DNA from 3 places in the Tatumella sp. UCD-D_suzukii genome. Region 2 is predicted to be linked to each of the others. Evidence: predicted binding sites of a transcription regulator. Region 2 holds the regulator's gene; each other region holds the start of a gene.

The links. Region 2 encodes sigma-54, which starts transcription at its own class of promoters, with help from an activator protein. Its sites were predicted from a motif close to GTTGGCACANNTTTCGCTNT; they were not measured.
Region 1: the regulator sigma-54 is predicted to act here: its motif matches at 1,650-1,669, upstream of glnK (P-II family nitrogen regulator).
Region 3: the regulator sigma-54 is predicted to act here: its motif matches at 3,540-3,559, upstream of glnA (glutamate--ammonia ligase).

What each region holds. Positions count from the first base shown of each region.
Region 1 covers NZ_JFJX01000049.1:4,787-10,742, reverse strand. The annotation lists gene CG67_RS08200 (SmdB family multidrug efflux ABC transporter permease/ATP-binding protein) at 1-1,492, shown strand, start outside; gene glnK (P-II family nitrogen regulator) at 1,722-2,060, shown strand; gene amtB (ammonium transporter AmtB) at 2,092-3,378, shown strand; gene CG67_RS08180 (YbaY family lipoprotein) at 3,981-4,460, shown strand; gene CG67_RS08175 (MGMT family protein) at 4,482-4,799, opposite strand; RNA gene ffs (signal recognition particle sRNA small type) at 4,946-5,042, shown strand; gene CG67_RS08170 (HHA domain-containing protein) at 5,354-5,572, opposite strand; gene tomB (Hha toxicity modulator TomB) at 5,590-5,956, opposite strand, start outside.
Region 2 covers NZ_JFJX01000067.1:61,913-67,868, reverse strand. The annotation lists gene kdsC (3-deoxy-manno-octulosonate-8-phosphatase KdsC) at 1-469, shown strand, start outside; gene lptC (LPS export ABC transporter periplasmic protein LptC) at 466-1,035, shown strand; gene lptA (lipopolysaccharide ABC transporter substrate-binding protein LptA) at 1,013-1,564, shown strand; gene lptB (LPS export ABC transporter ATP-binding protein) at 1,570-2,295, shown strand; gene rpoN (RNA polymerase factor sigma-54) at 2,347-3,780, shown strand; gene ptsN (PTS IIA-like nitrogen regulatory protein PtsN) at 4,152-4,637, shown strand; gene rapZ (RNase adapter RapZ) at 4,686-5,540, shown strand; gene npr (PTS phosphocarrier protein NPr) at 5,537-5,809, shown strand; gene mtgA (monofunctional biosynthetic peptidoglycan transglycosylase) at 5,822-5,956, opposite strand, start outside.
Region 3 covers NZ_JFJX01000007.1:136,084-142,039, reverse strand. The annotation lists gene glnG (nitrogen regulation protein NR(I)) at 1-712, opposite strand, end outside; gene glnL (nitrogen regulation protein NR(II)) at 720-1,769, opposite strand; gene glnA (glutamate--ammonia ligase) at 1,987-3,396, opposite strand; gene typA (ribosome-dependent GTPase TypA) at 3,850-5,673, shown strand; gene yihX (glucose-1-phosphatase) at 5,903-5,956, shown strand, end outside.

The DNA of each region.
Region 1 (5,956 bases), on a different contig from region 2:
TCGTTGCGAAGTGATGGATGCAGCATTACGGCAGCCTTTATCGGCCTTCGATACCCGGCCGGTGGGGCAGCTTGTCTCCCGGGTGACCAATGACAGTGAAGTGGTCAGGGATTTATACATCTCGGTAGTAGGCAGTGCATTACGCAGCGGGATCCTGATTATTTCGATGCTGGTGGCCATGTTTATTCTGGACTGGAAAATGGCGCTGATTGCCGCCTGTATTTTTCCTCTGGTTATCGCCGTGATGATTATCTACCAGCGTTACAGTACCGGTATCGCCCGTCAGGTACGAACCTTTCTTGCCGATATTAATAACAGCCTCAATGAGGTGATCAGCGGAATGACGGTGATCCAGCAGTTCCGGCGGCAGAAGCATTTTGCGGAGCAGCTCCGCCAACACAACGAAAACCACTATCAGACGCGTATGAAAATACTGCGGCTGGACGCTTTCTTACTGCGTCCGTTATTAAATCTGTTTTCGGCGATTATCTTGTCTCTGCTGGTACTGTTATTCAGCCTGTCGACTCCCGGACATTTTGAAGTGGGGGTACTGTATGCGTTTATCGCCTATCTGGGACGTATCGAGGAACCGCTAATTGAACTCACCACACGGCAGTCATTGTTACAGCAGGCGGTAGTCTCGGCCGAACGGATTTTTGAACTGATGGATGCGCCGGCCCAGCAATATGGCACGGATAGCCGGGCACTGAAAACCGGAACCCTGACCATTAATAATTTATCCTTTGCCTATAAGCCGGGTCAGCCTGTACTGAAAAATATTCACTGCCATTTATCCTCCGGCGGCTTTCTGGCGCTGGCAGGACATACGGGAAGCGGAAAAAGTACCCTGGCAAGTTTGCTGATGGGCTATTACCCCGTTGCGGAGGGGGAAATAACGCTGGATGGACGGAAAATTTCTCAGCTAAGCCATGATGTGCTTCGTCAGGGAATTGGCATGGTTCAACAGGATCCGGTGATCCTGGCCGATTCGTTACTGGAGAATATTTGTCTGGGCAGAGAGATTTCAGAAGCAAAGGTTATCGATGCGCTGAAACAGGTGAAACTTATGGACTGGTTCCAGTCTCTGCCCGGGGGGCTTCATACCCTGATGGGAGAGCAGGGGAAAAGTTTATCCGCAGGGCAAAAGCAATTGCTGGCACTGGCCAGGATCCTGGTCGATATCCCGATGTTACTTATTCTGGACGAAGCAACGGCCAGTATCGATTCCGGTACCGAACAAGCGATCCAGCAGGTACTCCAACAGGTACGCAAAAATACCACCCTGGTGGTGATCGCTCACCGGTTATCTACCATCACTTCTGCGGATAAGATCCTGGTCCTGGACCGGGGGGAAATTATTGAACAGGGGACACATCAGCAATTACTGGAACACCGCGGACGCTATCTGCAGATGTATCAGCTACAGCAGGCCGGTAATGAACTATCACATCGCACCCCTGAGTTAACTTCAACCGGCAATGCACTGAATTAGGACATTTTAATCAGACTGTTCTGACGAATGCACCACAATAGTGCCTCCGGCCTTATTGTGGTGCATCGGATCTGCTTTTTTTTATCCCCGCCACTCTCTGTCGTCTGAAAATACCGCGCTGGTCGCACACCGGAAAAATAATTCATGAAATTAAACAGATGGCATGCCATTTGCTTAAGATAGTTCAGGTTCAATGTAACTGATAATTTCAATACCCGGAGGGAGTGATATGAAGCTGGTAACCGTGGTGATTAAGCCATTTAAGTTAGAAGACGTGCGTGAAGCATTATCTTCCGTGGGTATCCAGGGCCTGACCGTCACTGAAGTGAAAGGCTTCGGTCGCCAGAAAGGGCACGCTGAGCTGTATCGCGGTGCGGAGTATAGTGTGAATTTTTTACCTAAAGTAAAAATTGATATTGCTATCGCCGAAGATCAGCTGGATGAAGTTATTGATATTATTAGTAAAGCTGCTTACACCGGTAAGATTGGTGATGGGAAAATTTTCGTGTCTGAACTGCAGCGGGTCATTCGTATCCGTACCGGTGAAACAGACGAAGCTGCGCTTTAATTTAGCCGTTGATTGTTGAGGTAAGGAAAAAATGAATAAACTTCTGACAAAACTGGCCTTAGCCGGAGCGGCCCTTTCGCCTTCACTGGCGTTTGCTGCGCCTGCAGTTGCAGACCAGGCAGATAATGCATTTATGATGATTTGTACCGCACTGGTATTATTTATGTCAGTGCCGGGTATCGCGCTTTTTTATGGTGGTCTGATCCGCGGTAAAAACGTTCTTTCTATGATGACTCAGGTCGCGGTAACGTTCTCTCTGGTGTGTGTCATTTGGGTTATCTACGGTTATTCTCTGACATTTGCTGACGGTAACAACTACTTTGGCGGTTTCCAGTGGGTGATGCTGAAAGGGATTGAGCTGAAAGCTGTCATGGGCACCATCTATCAGTATATCCATGTTGCCTTCCAGGCCTCTTTCGCCTGTATTACCGTGGGCCTGGTACTGGGTGGTTTAGCTGAACGTGTACGTTTCTCTGCAGTGCTGATCTTCACTTTGATCTGGGCAACGTTCTCTTATTTCCCGATTGCTCACATGGTCTGGGGCGGTGGTCTGCTGGCTCTGGATGGTGCGCTGGATTTTGCCGGCGGTACCGTTGTCCATATTAATGCGGCAGTTGCTGCGCTGGTGGGTGCCTACATGCTGGGCAAACGTGCCGGTTTCGGTAAAGAGGCGTTTAAACCTCATAACCTGCCGATGGTCTTTATCGGTACTGCTATCCTGTATGTTGGCTGGTTTGGTTTCAACGCCGGTTCGGCGGCTTCTGCTAACGAAATCGCTGCCCTGGCATTCCTGAATACGGTGGTTGCAACGGCAGGTGCGGTTCTGACCTGGGTGTTCGGTGAGTGGGTTCTGCGTGGTAAACCTTCACTGCTGGGTGCAAGCTCTGGTTTCATTGCTGGTCTGGTCGCTATCACACCGGCTTGTGGTTATGTCGGTGTTGGCGGCGCGCTGATCATTGGTCTGGTAGCGGGTCTGGCTGGTCTGTGGGGTGTTACCTCGCTGAAACGTTTCCTGCGTGTTGATGACCCTTGTGACGTGTTTGGTGTTCACGGTGTGTGCGGGATCATAGGTTGTATCCTGACCGGTGTCTTCGCCTCTTCTTCACTGGGTGGCGTAGGCTATGCTGCCGGTGTCACGATGGGCCATCAGATTTGGGTTCAGCTGCTGAGCTGCCTGGTCACGCTGGTCTGGTCAGGTGTGGTTGCCTTTATCGCCTTTAAAGTGGCTGACCTGCTTGTCGGACTGCGTGTTCCTGAAGATCAGGAGCGTGAAGGTCTGGATGTTAACAGTCATGGCGAGAATGCTTACAACCAGTAAGTGAGTCTTTATACCGGGCGATGACCCGGAATGTAAAAAGGGCGATAGATTATCGCCCTTTTTTTATGTGGGAGTGTGCAGGCGAGCCGCCTGTAGCTCCCATTAACCCGTCTGCGACCCTCCTTGTGTCACTGTCCGCCCTGTCTCTGTATCCTGCAGAGTATTCCCCGAAGCAGTACCGGTCAGCCGGGCCAGAGAAAGATGCATCCCTGAAGCCGGAGAACGGGGGAGGTTACGCGAACGCTATAAAGTCAGGGCTTCCAGCCGGCCGCCGTATGCGACAAGGGGAGGGCAGGTGAGCATCGGTAATACAGTATTATCTGTAATAACTCAAAATTCCCGTAAGTTTTTCCGTCTGTCTTCATGAGGTATCATCAGAAGGTATCTGTAAGTAGCTGAAATTAGCTGTTCCTGTATCGGCCCATCCTTCGGGGAAGACTAACCAGGATAATTCCTAATGTCCGGTTGTTGCCGGATTATGGCATCTGCCTGCAGGAAAAAATCATATTTTCTGCCAGAATTATTATCAATGGTAGCGAATATGAATAATTGGCTTACTATAAAATTCCGTTGTTCATTTTGTTCATAAGGAGACGACATCAATGAAATCAATGCATATTATTACAGGTCTGGCAGTGGCGTTATCTGTGACAGCTTGTGCTGACAGGACGGATTTACCAGCACCTGTGCCGGTTATCAGTGCCACCAGTAACCAGCCAGTGATCTCTGGTGCGGTGTATGTGCGTCAACGTATTGCGTTACCGCCCGGAGCAGTCCTGACCGTCACCCTGTCTGATGCTTCCGGAGGAACCGGGCCTACAAAAGTGATCGCACAGAAAGTGACACGGCTTTCCGGCCAGCAGGCGCCTTTCAATTACCGTCTGCCGTTTAACGCCTCTGATGTCAGCTCTCAAGGACAGGTATTGCTGAGTGCCGCTATTACTCTGAACGGTCGGGTAATTTTCGCTGCACAATCCCTGAAACCAGTCACTTCACCAACCACACAGCGTCAGGATTTAACGCTGGAGGCTCTGCCTGAAGTTGCGGTACCCGTTTCTGTCGCGCCTTCTGTCACACCCTAGTCGCTGAACCGTGGGTCGGGGCTACAAATGCCCTGACCAACGGTATTTATCTAAATTAATGGTCTGCTGTTGCGTAAATTCAATATTCTCAGCTTCCAGCGCTTGCTGCTGACGCCTGAAATCCTCTCCCTGTAAGGATATCCTGCCTTCCCGGTTGACCACTCTATGCCAGGGCAGTGATGAGCCTTCCGGTAATTTTTTGAGCACACCACCGACCTGCCTTGCTGCCCGGGGGCTTCCAGCCAGACGTGCAATCTCGCCATAGGTCGTCACCCGGCCATAAGGAATGGCAGCAATGATAAGCCATACTCTCTCACGAAATGATAGTTCTTCAGACATGGTCGTTTCCGGATATTCAACAGGGAGAGTTATCATAACGGGAGTGTTCAATAAAACAACGGTCAGGTGCTACGGACTTGCAATTGAGATTGGCATCCCTGATAATGCCCCCGCTTTGAGAGATCAGAGCTTATCAATGGGGACCCTGTTGGTTCTCCCGCAATGCTAATCTGTGAACCCGGTCAGATCCGGAAGGAAGCAGCCGTAACAGATGACGCATGTGCCGGGATGTCGCTGGCAGGGGCCCCACCCAATATTTTATCTGTAGCCTCCCCTATAAAAAATCCCAAACCTGACACAGAATGACTGTACAGTTTAATGAATTATTCATTGTACATTCGTGGATCCGGCAGAACAGCAATACTCTTCGCTATGAAAACCCCAAAGAACATCACCAGACACAAAGTATTCGGAATGGCGGGTCAATTGTCCGGAGTTTTTCCGGCTATCATTGCCCCGCGTAATAAGTAAACGAGTATTCAACAGTATCGTGCCAGGGGAACCGGAACGTTAAGAGAGATTATGATTATTTATTCTGATTAAACTCTAAGACGTTAACGGACATATTTCCAGACGGTGGCAGGCACTTTATCGTACAATTTGTTCATAGTTAGTTCAGCAAGACGGTGGTCGGCGGCCGAATAAAACACCACCAGATCTTCATCAGAGAGTTCATATTTGTTTTTTTCGATGACGCGCTCAAGAGTATCGATCGATCGGCAGCGCCTCAGACGCATCAGATAATCTGTCTTGGTTAATGGGGTTTGACTCATGATAAAACGACTCCTGGTTAATGTGTGAGACTTTGTCCGCTTTCCTGACAGAGGCTCGCTTCAAAAAATAATCTAAATAATTTGTTTGACGAGGCTTTCCAGTAGTCTAAATCCTGTTCATTTACCGTGTAGCCACTGAATAATGTAAATGTATCGTCAAGATATTTGTCTACCTGTGAAATCAGTAATTCATCTTCACTATGTTTTAATTTATAAATAATACTGACGGCTGCAATATGCTCAATTAAATCGTGCAACTGTAGGTTTTCTATCGATGTCGGATCATTGATCCAGCACAACTCCTGGAGATTAAGGGTAGCCAGACTTTCATCAAATAAATTTTCACACAAAAATTTAAGCTGTGCTACATCATATCTTTTAGGT
Region 2 (5,956 bases):
CGATGGTGTGATGTCTGACGGATTGATTTATATGGGAAACAGCGGTGAAGAACTGAAGGCCTTCAATGTCCGTGACGGTTATGGGATCCGCTGCCTGTTAACCAATGAGGTTGAAGTGGCGATCATTACCGGGCGTAAAGCCGGATTACTGGAAGATCGTTGCCGAACACTGGGTATCAGCCATCTTTATCAGGGACAATCAGATAAGGTTTTGGCCTTTCACGATCTTCTGGATAAACTGTCGCTCCGTCCGAATCAGGTCGCCTATATTGGCGATGATTTGATTGACTGGCCGGTCATGGCACAGGTCGGTCTCAGTGTTTCTGTGGCGGATGCCCATCCCTTATTACTCCAGCGCGCAGACTATGTCACACGTATCAACGGTGGCCGTGGTGCGGTAAGGGAAATTTGTGATCTTATTTTGATGGCACAAGATAAATTCGAGGATGCCAAAGGGTTATCGATATGAGTAAAACCAGATGCTGGATCACCCTCCTGCTGGCCATTATTGCGGTGGTATTGATTGGCTGGAACCTGACCAATCAGGGCTCCCCCTCACCTTCGGTGGCAACCGATGATCAAAGCCCGACCTATACCACGGCCAGCACCCATACCGTGGTCTATAACCCGGAGGGAGGGCTGGCGTATACGCTTGATTCAGCAAAAGTCACTTACTTTGATGCCACCCGTGAGAGCTGGTTTGATAACCCTGTCATGACCACGTATGACCCGCAAAAAGCACCGGCATGGTCAGTCAAGGCAGATAAAGCCAAATTAACGCAAAACCGTATGCTGTATCTTTACGGGCATGTGGAAGTTCGGGCCTTAAGCCCGGACGCGAAAATCGAACGTATAACGACGGATAATGCCCGGATTAACCTTGCCACCCAGGATGTGACCTCCGATGACCAGGTCACGCTGTACGGCCAGGGGTTCCACTCTACAGGGATGAAGATGCGGGGTAATTTACGCGCAAAAACAGCCGAATTAATTGAAAAGGTCAAAACCTACTATGAAATTCAACACCAAAACTAATAGCATCAGGTTACTGCTGATCAGTACATTGCTCGCTTGTAGCCTGCCGGCTCTGGCGGTAACAGGTGATTCGGAGAAGCCCGTGAATGTCACCTCTGAAAACCAGTCAATGGATATGCAGGGCAATGTGGCGACCTTTACCGGTAATGTCGTTATTACTCAGGGAACGATCAAAATTACCGCAGATAAGGTGGTTGTGACCCGTCCGGGCGGTGACAGCAAGAAAACCCTGGTGGATGCCTATGGCAATCCGGCCACCTTTTATCAGATGCAGGACAATGGCAAACCGGTCAAAGGCCATGCCGCCAAATTACATTATGATCTGGCGAAAGATATGATTGAGCTCACCGGCAATGCGTATATTCAGCAGTTAAACAGTAATATTCAGGGTGATCGCATTACTTATCTGGTGAAACAGCAAAAAATGCAGGCTTACAGTCAGGGGCAACAGCAACGTGTGACTACCGTTCTGGTACCTTCTGAATTACAGACCCCTAAAACCACGAAATCCCCTAAACAGAGTCAATAATACTTATGGCGACTTTAATTGCAGAGAACCTGGCAAAAGCATACAAAGGCCGACGTGTGGTTGAGGATGTGAGCCTGGAAGTGAAATCAGGTGAAATTGTCGGCCTGCTGGGCCCTAACGGGGCGGGTAAAACGACGACCTTCTATATGGTTGTCGGTATTGTCCCCCGCGATGCAGGCCGGATTGTTATCGATAGTGATGATATTAGTTTACTGCCGCTGCACGCCCGTGCCCGCCTGGGTATCGGATATCTGCCCCAGGAGGCCTCAATTTTCCGTCGCCTGAGTGTTTACGATAACCTGATGGCGGTCCTGCAGATCCGTAAAGATCTGACCGCAGAGCAACGGGAAGATCGTGCCAACGAGCTGATGGAAGAGTTCCATATTGAACATCTGCGGGATAGTCAGGGACAGGCCCTTTCCGGCGGAGAACGTCGCCGTGTTGAAATTGCACGCGCACTGGCCGCTAACCCCAAATTTATCCTGCTCGATGAGCCTTTTGCCGGCGTTGACCCTATTTCGGTCATTGATATCAAAAAAATTATCGAGCACCTGCGTGACAGCGGTCTGGGCGTACTGATCACTGACCATAACGTCCGTGAAACACTCGCGGTCTGTGAACGCGCCTATATCGTCAGTCAGGGTAAATTAATCGCTCACGGCACCCCGGAAGAGATTCTGGCAGACGAGCAGGTAAAACGCGTTTATCTCGGTGAAGAGTTCCGACTCTGATTCTGTTAATGTGTTCTTATTGATATTTTTTCAGGAAATACACGCCTCACTATGAAGCAAAGTTTGCAATTCAGACTCAGCCAACAACTGGCCATGACCCCCCAGTTGCAGCAGGCGATACGGCTGTTGCAACTGTCAACGCTCGAGTTACAACAAGAATTACAATTAGCTCTGGAAAGTAATCCGTTACTGGAACAAACAGAGGTACTCAACGAAGTTGATGCTGAGGAGTCAGGTGAAACCGCATCCCTGGATACACGGGAAGCCCTGGAACAAAAAGATATGCCGGAAGAGCTTCCTCTGGATGCCACCTGGGATGAAATTTATACCGCAGGTACCCCTTCCGGAACAGGCACAGATTATCAGGATGATGAATTACCTCTCTATCAGGGCGAAACCACACAATCCCTGCAGGATTACCTGATATGGCAAATGGAGCTTACCCCCTTCAGCGATACAGATCGCGCGATAGCCACGTCGATTGTCGATGCGATTGATACCACAGGGTATCTGACCGTTCCGCTGGATGACATTCTGGAAAGCATTGGTGATGATGAATTGGCCCCCGAAGAGGTCGAAGCGGTCTTAAAGCGTATCCAGCATTTTGACCCTATCGGCGTGGGTGCCAGAGATTTAAAAGAATGTCTGCTGATCCAGCTCTCTCAGTTTGCTCCTGAAACCCCGATGCTTGAAGAAGCGCGAATGATTGTTCGCGGGCATCTGGATCTGCTGGCAAACCATGACTTCCGCAGTCTGATGCGCCTGACGCGGCTCAAAGAAGATGTACTGAAAGAGGCGATGCTCCTGATCCAGTCGCTGGACCCGCGACCAGGGCAGTCTATTAATACCGGTGAGTCAGAGTATGTGATCCCGGATGTCCTGGTACGTAAGTCAGGCAACCAGTGGACCGTCGAACTCAATACCGACAGCCTGCCGAGGCTACGCATTAATCAGCAATATGCCGCGATGAGCGGCGGTGCCCGTAACGACAGCGATAATCAGTTTATCCGCAATAATTTACAGGAAGCCCGCTGGCTGATTAAGAGCCTTGAAAGCCGTAACGACACATTGCTTAAAGTTTCCCGCTGTATTGTCGAGCAGCAACAGGCCTTTTTCGAGCAGGGTGAAGAACATATGCGGCCAATGGTACTGGCAGATATTGCCCAGGCCGTGGAAATGCATGAATCCACGATTTCACGCGTTACCACTCAGAAATACCTGCACAGTCCGCGGGGCATTTTTGAGCTGAAGTACTTTTTCTCAAGCCATGTGAATACTGAAGGTGGCGGTGAAGCGTCCTCCACGGCAATCAGAGCGCTGGTTAAAAAATTAATTTCGACGGAAAACCCTGTAAAGCCCTTGAGTGACAGTAAACTCACTACTATGTTATCTGAACAGGGCATTATGGTCGCAAGACGAACCGTCGCTAAGTATCGCGAGTCTTTATCTATACCGCCATCAAATCAGCGAAAACAACTGCTTTGACGTTACAGAACCGCGGACCTGTGTCACCACCTTTGCAGGTCACCAGGTGGAAATAACGGAACCTCTGCATCAGTTTAGCGAACAAAAGTTTGCTACGCTGAAGCGTTAATTTCCGGCTATCCACCCTGAACTCCTGATCTCAGCGGTTGTCCATGTACTTTCAACAACAGAGGCACTCTGTGCCTGTGGATGGCTGTAAAGGGTGAATGATTGCCGGCATGGACTCGCGGTTTGCCACGATGAAGGCCGTGATCATGATACGCGACGGCCGTACAGGCAGTATTGGCTCAGTGCAGTAAAGGCAACCGTCGCGGGATAAAGATCAACCGATAACCACAATAGTGGCCAGATAAATCTGCAAGTGAAATTATATGAATAGTGAACTGACACTTGAACTTAGCCAGGTCCTTACCCCGGAATGTACACGTAATAATGTACACTGCCAGAGTAAAAAACGGGCATTGGAGATTATCAGCGAGCTGGCGGCAGCACAGCTGAATCTGCCACACCAGACCATTTTTGAAACTATCCTGAATCGTGAAAGGATGGGCAGCACGGGCATCGGCAATGGTATTGCCATCCCTCATGGAAAACTGGAAGAAGATACCTTACGCACCATTGGTGTGTTCATCCATCTTGAGCATCCTATTTCATTTGATGCTGTTGATAATCAGCCCGTTGATTTGCTATTTGCCCTGCTGGTTCCGGCAGATCAATGTAAAACTCACTTGCATACCTTATCCCAGGTCGCTAAACGCCTGGCAGAAAAGAATATCTGCAGGCGTCTGCGGGCGGCACAAAGCGATCAGGAACTCTATGACATTATTATGGATGAGCAGCAGCGTACGGAAGAATAATTCCGGCCAATTGTTATCATTAGCCAGGATCATTACGGGAGAAAAGTCATGGTTCTGATGATCGTCAGTGGTCGTTCCGGATCGGGTAAATCTGTCGCACTCAGAGCCCTTGAGGATATGGGGTTTTATTGTGTTGATAACTTACCCGTTGATTTGTTGCCGGAGTTGGCCAACTCACTGGCAAAGCAGGATATTTCTGCAGCAGTGAGCATTGATGTGCGTAATATGCCGGAATCTCCGGAAATTTTCGAAAATGCTTTTAACCGCCTGTCTGACAAATTTACACCACAATTGCTGTTCCTGGATGCTGACCGCAATACACTGATCCGCCGTTACAGTGATACCCGCCGGCTGCACCCGCTTTCAGGCAGAAACCTGTCGCTTGAGAGTGCTATAGACGAGGAGAGCGATCTGCTTGAGCCACTGCGCTCCAGAGCAGACCTGATTATTGACACCTCTGAGATGTCGGTGCACGAACTGGCAGAAATGCTGCGGGCGCGTCTGCTGGGTAAACGTGAGCGCGAACTGACCATTGTGTTCGAGTCCTTTGGCTTTAAATACGGTATTCCGATTGATGCCGATTATGTCTTCGACGTCCGCTTCCTGCCAAACCCCCACTGGGACCCAACGCTCAGGCCTTTTACTGGCCTTGATCGCCCGGTGATCGAATTTCTTGACCGCCATACTGAAGTCCATAATTTTATTTATCAGACCCGCAGTTATCTTGAACTCTGGCTTCCGATGCTGGAAACCAACAACCGCAGTTACCTGACAGTCGCTATCGGATGTACTGGCGGAAAACACCGTTCCGTCTATATTGCAGAGCAACTGGCGGACTATTTCCGTTCACGGGGTAAAAATGTTCAGTCACGGCATCGTACATTGGAAAAGAAAAGAAAATGACAGTGAAAGAATCAGTAAAAATCAGAAATAAGCTGGGTATTCATGCCAGACCGGCGATGAAGTTATTCGAACTGGTCCGGAGTTTTGATTGTGAGGTGATCCTGCGCAACGAAGCAGGCACTGAAGCCGATGCCAGTAGTGTCATTGCCCTGCTGATGCTGGATTCAGCGCAAGGTGGTCAGATTGAAGTCGAAGCAAATGGCCCGGACGAAGCCCGGGCACTACAGGCGGTGATCGAACTTTTCAACGCCGGCTTTGATGAAGACTAAACCGGCATCAACTCAGTACAGGTGATACTTTTCCAGAAAGCCGGTACCCCCTAACTGTTCCATCTGCCGCGAGATCCACTGCTGCCGTCCGCGGACATAGGCCGAGGGAGCACTGGCATGATAGATAATCGGGTTAGGTAAGACCGC
Region 3 (5,956 bases), on a different contig from region 2:
GGAACAGCGTACCGCCGTCCGCCTGCTCAAAGCGCCCCTGACGAACCTGATTCGCTCCGGTAAATGCCCCTTTTTCATGTCCGAAAAGTTCTGATTCAATCAGGTCTTTCGGGATAGCGGCCATATTCAGTGCGATAAACGGTGACTTTGCCCGCGGACTATGACGGTGTAAGGCATGCGCCACCAGTTCTTTCCCCGTACCGGATTCCCCGTTGATCAGTACACTGATCGATGAACGTGACAGACGACCGATAATACGGAAGACGTCCTGCATGGCGGGTGCTTCACCGATAATATCGGTGGTCGGTCCGCTGTCAGGATGGTTTCTGGGTTGCTGTTGTTCCTGATAATGGCTGATGGCCCGCTCGACGAGAGCGACGGCTTCATCGATATCAAAAGGCTTGGGCAGGTAATCAAAGGCCCCTTGCTGGTAGGCACTGACCGCAGCATCAAGATCAGAATGTGCCGTCATTATGATGACCGGCAGCATAGGATGACGTTTTTTAATTTGCTTGAGTAGTTCAAGGCCATCCATACCCGGCATGCGGATATCTGACAATAATACGTCCGGCGTTTTACTGGCGAGTGCATTCAGTACGTCGTTTCCGTTTTCGAACGCCGTACAGCTGACACCGGCTCCAGTGAGCGCACGTTCAAGCACCCAGCGGATGGAGCTATCGTCATCGACGATCCAGACTATCCCTCGTTGCATGGTAACCTCACTGGCGAATAGGCAGGAAAACCGAGAATTCGGTATGTCCTGGCCAACTGTTAAATTCTATTTTTCCTGAGTGCTGGTCAATCAGGCTACGGGCAATGGATAATCCAAGGCCGGTACCTCCCTCACGTCCACTCACCATGGGATAAAATAATGTATCCTGCAGTTGCTGGGGTATGCCCGGGCCATCATCTTCAATATCGATACGGGCAACCAGACGGTAACGCACACCGTGTAAGGTGAGCTGAAATGCGGTACGGGTACGCAGAGTGATGGTCCCACCCGCCTCACCTAATGCCTGCAGAGCATTCCGTACTACGTTCAGTAATACCTGTTCTATCTGATCCGGGTCGTGGGCCAGTTCCGGCAGACTGGGATCATAATCTCTCACCAGAGAGACATTCTCCGGCAGTTCCATCGACACCAGATTGACAATACGTTCAGCCACCTGGTGAATACTCTGAGTCACGTGCATGCCTGGCTGCTGCGGGCCCAGTAACCGGTCAACCAGGTTACGTAAACGATCAGCCTGCTCGATAATGACTTTGGTATATTCATTGAGCGACGGGTCCGGAAGTGCCCTGGAAAGCAACTGCGCTGCTCCGCGTAATCCTCCCAGTGGATTTTTTATTTCATGGGCCAGTCCACGGACTAAGTCTCTGGCGGCGACCTGTTGTGCATGCTGAATCTGTTCCTGGCTCAGGCGGCGCTGGTTATCCATCGGGGCCATTTCCAGCAGGATTTTTTGATCAGGAAACGTCTGTGCGGTCAGGGACATAATGTGCGCTCTGCCATCCACCACTATCGTCACTTCACTGTCAGTAAATCCCAGACCTGATTTCAGGCTTTCCTGCATCACATCGATATTCAGAGAGAAATATCCGGTCAGTTCCGGTAATGGCGTACCAAAAATTTTACGGGAACTCTGTGCCAGTAATTGTAATGCAGCCGGGTTCGCATAATGGATGACCAGATTATCATCGACCACTAACACACTGTTGATGAGAGAGTTGAGTATCTGCACGGCATCGTGTTGTGTGTTGGCTATCATTTTTCCATCTCCGCGTGACCAGATAAAGCCCGTCAATGCCGTATTCCGGACTAAAACATCAGTTGATACGGGCTGTTGTCTGTCTGCCCGGCAATGAAAGGCGGTTAACTGGCAGTATAACCAGCATGAAATAATTATTACACATTGAAATTACTGAGAAAAAAGCCCATCCGGAGATGGGCTGAATTTTTCCACGCCAACAACTCTGCAGCAGAGATTAAACGCTGTAGTAAAGCTCGAACTCTACCGGGTGCGGAGTCATACGCACACGGTCGTTATCTTCTTTACGCAGGGCGATATAGGCATCGATAGTATCATCGGTGAATACGCCACCACGGGTCAGGAAGCTACGGTCTTCGTTCAGTGCGTCCAGCGCTTCTTCCAGAGAACCTGCCACTTTCGGGATCTCTGCTTCTTCTTCAGGAGGCAGGTCATACAGGTTTTTATCCATCGCATCGCCAGGATGGATTTTGTTGATAATACCGTCAAGACCTGCCATCAGCAGTGCTGCGAATGCCAGGTATGGGTTGGCCGCCGGGTCCGGGAAACGCGCTTCGATACGGCGAGCTTTAGGGCTGGCAACGACCGGGATACGGATTGAGGCTGAACGGTTACGGGCAGAGTAGGCCAGCATAACCGGAGCTTCATAACCCGGGACCAGACGCTTGTATGAGTTAGTCGTCGGGTTAGTCAGGGCATTAATCGCTTTCGCGTGTTTGATAATACCGCCGATGTAGTACAGCGCCGTTTCAGACAGGCCGCCGTATTTGTCACCTGAGAACAGGTTAGTACCGTCTTTAGACAGTGACATATGGCAGTGCATACCTGAACCATTATCGCCAAACATAGGTTTTGGCATAAAGGTCGCAGTTTTACCGTAAGCATGTGCAACGTTGTGTACCACATACTTATAGATTTGAATTTCGTCGGCTTTTTTCACCATGGTGTTAAAGCGGGTAGCGACTTCGTTCTGGCCAGCAGTAGCAACTTCATGGTGATGTGCTTCAACGACCAGGCCCATCTGCTCCATCGTCAGGCACATTGCTGAACGCAGGTCCTGTGAGGAGTCGACCGGAGGTACCGGGAAGTAACCGCCTTTCACACCAGGACGATGGCCTTTGTTACCGCCTTCGTAGGCTTTACCGGTGTTCCATGCTGCTTCGATATCATCGATAGCCACGTGAGAACCGGACATGGTTGAACCGAAACGTACGTCATCAAACAGGAAGAACTCGGGTTCCGGTCCGAACAGTACAGTATCAGCGATACCTGAAGTGCGCAGGAAGTCTTCGGCACGTTTCGCGATAGAGCGCGGGTCACGGTCGTAGCCTTGCAGTGTGCCTGGTTCCAGAATATCACAACGGATGATCAGGGTCGGGTCTTCGAAAAACGGGTCCAGTACCGCGGTGGTTGGGTCCGGCATCAGCACCATGTCTGATTCGTTAATACCTTTCCAGCCGCCGATGGATGAGCCATCGAACATCTTCCCTTCTTCAAAGAAGTCTTCGTTGACCTGGTGAGCAGGGATGGTGACGTGCTGCTCTTTACCTTTACTGTCGGTAAAACGGAGATCAACAAACTTAACTTCGTGTTCGTTCATCAATGAGAGAACGTGTTCAACGGACATACTAACTCTCCTGAAATAATCATTGTTGTCGTGGATGGAGAACTGAACCGACGATGACTCACGAGGCGCTGTGAATTCCCGGTGGAAAGTTCCCGACAAGCGTTTCAACCGTTATGAAACTGTCGTTGTTGCTTCTCTTTGGTTAAGCGAAAACTGTGCCAACTTTTTATTTCACCGGAAAACGGGGTTTTAGCGGCAACCGGCATTAATGGGCGGGGCACTATACTGGCGCAATGCACCAATTTGGTGATATCAGGGGAGATGAGCTGCACCATGATGGTGCATGCTATCTCTGTCTGCTCTCCATTGCACTAAAAACGTACGTAATCTGCTGCGGATACAGGCCATTTAAAAAAGACTGTGAGAAAGTTACACGGAATACTGTGATCATGTTCAGTCTTCCGCCTAATACGTGTACAATAGCTCGCTATTTCTAATGCCTGAGGCAAAGCTGTGATCGAAAATTTGCGTAATATCGCCATCATCGCGCACGTTGACCATGGAAAAACGACCCTGGTTGATAAGCTGTTACAACAGTCCGGTACTTTTGATGCCCGTACCGAAGCAACTGAACGTGTGATGGACTCCAACGATTTGGAGAAAGAGCGTGGGATTACTATCCTCGCGAAAAATACCGCGATTAAGTGGAACGATTATCGAATCAATATCGTCGACACTCCGGGACACGCCGACTTCGGTGGTGAAGTGGAACGTGTCATGTCGATGGTAGACTCTGTGCTGCTGGTGGTTGATGCTATCGACGGCCCTATGCCACAGACGCGCTTCGTAACCAAGAAAGCATTTGCTCATGGTTTGAAGCCAATCGTTGTAATCAACAAAATTGACCGTCCGGGCGCACGTCCTGACTGGGTTGTCGACCAGGTATTTGACCTGTTTGTTAACCTGGACGCGACCGACGAACAGCTGGACTTCCCGATCATTTATGCATCGGCTATCCAGGGTATTGCCGGTGATGATCACGCTGCAATGGCGGAAGACATGACGCCACTGTATGAAGCTATCGTTAAGCACGTACCTGCGCCGAATGTTGATCTGGATGGTTCTCTGCAGATGCAGATTTCTCAGCTGGACTACAACAACTACCTGGGTGTTATCGGGATCGGTCGTATCAAGCGTGGTAAGGTAAAACCTAACCAGCAAGTGACTGTTATCGATAGCGAAGGTAAAACCCGTAACGGTAAAGTCGGTAAAGTCCTGGGCCACCTGGGTCTGGAACGTATCGACAGCGACCTGGCGGAAGCCGGAGACATCATCGCTATCACCGGTCTGGGTGAGCTGAACATTTCTGACACTATCTGTGATCCTCAGAATGTTGAAGCGCTGCCTGCACTGACCGTTGATGAACCAACCGTTAGCATGTACTTCTGCGTAAATACCTCACCATTCTGTGGTAAAGAAGGTAAATACGTAACTTCACGTCAGATCCTGGATCGTCTGAAGAAAGAGCTGGTACACAACGTTGCTCTGCGCGTTGAAGAAACCGAAGATGCTGATGCCTTCCGTGTATCTGGTCGTGGTGAGCTTCACCTGTCTGTACTTATCGAAAACATGCGTCGTGAAGGTTTCGAACTGGCGGTATCCCGTCCGAAAGTTATCTTCCGTGAAGTTGACGGTCGTAAGCAGGAACCTTACGAGAACGTGACCCTGGACATCGAAGAACAGCACCAGGGTTCAGTGATGCAGGCGATGGGTGAGCGTAAAGGTGACATGAAGAACATGGATCCGGATGGTAAAGGCCGTGTGCGTCTTGACTATGAAATCCCGAGCCGTGGTCTGATTGGCTTCCGTAACGAATTCATGACCATGACTTCAGGTACCGGTCTGCTGTATTCGACCTTCAGCCACTATGGTGATCTGCGTGCGGGTGAAGTCGGTCAGCGTCAGAATGGCGTACTGATTTCTAATGGTCAGGGTAAAGCTGTTGCGTTCGCACTGTACAGCCTGCAGGACCGCGGTAAGCTGTTCCTGGGTCACGGTGCTGAAGTTTATGAAGGCCAGATTATCGGTATTCACTCACGTTCAAACGACCTGACCGTGAACTGCCTGACCGGTAAAAAACTGACCAACATGCGTGCTTCCGGTACGGATGAAGCCACTACTCTGGTTCCTGCTATCAAGATGTCTCTGGAGCAGGCTCTGGAATTCATCGATGATGATGAACTGGTTGAAGTGACTCCGACCTCAGTACGTATCCGTAAGCGCCATCTGACTGAGAATGAGCGTAAACGTGCTTCCCGTGGCGGCAAAGACTCTTAACTGAGCTTGCTGTAACGCAAAAAACCCCGGCTTGCCGGGGTTTTTTTATGTCTGCAGGCCGGCCCGTGATACTGCGTATATTTGTCCGTAACCCCCGGTCTGTGGCTTGTTTGTCTGTGCCGAAGGCAGGCTTGTTACCTGCTCTGCTATTTTTCTCTGTCTGCCTCTCTGTTAACCGGGACTATTTGCCGCTAAAGTGAAATGACCGATAACAACCAGGGAGACGACTATGCTCTATATCTTTGATTTAGGAAATGTCATCGTTGATATCGATTTCAAACGG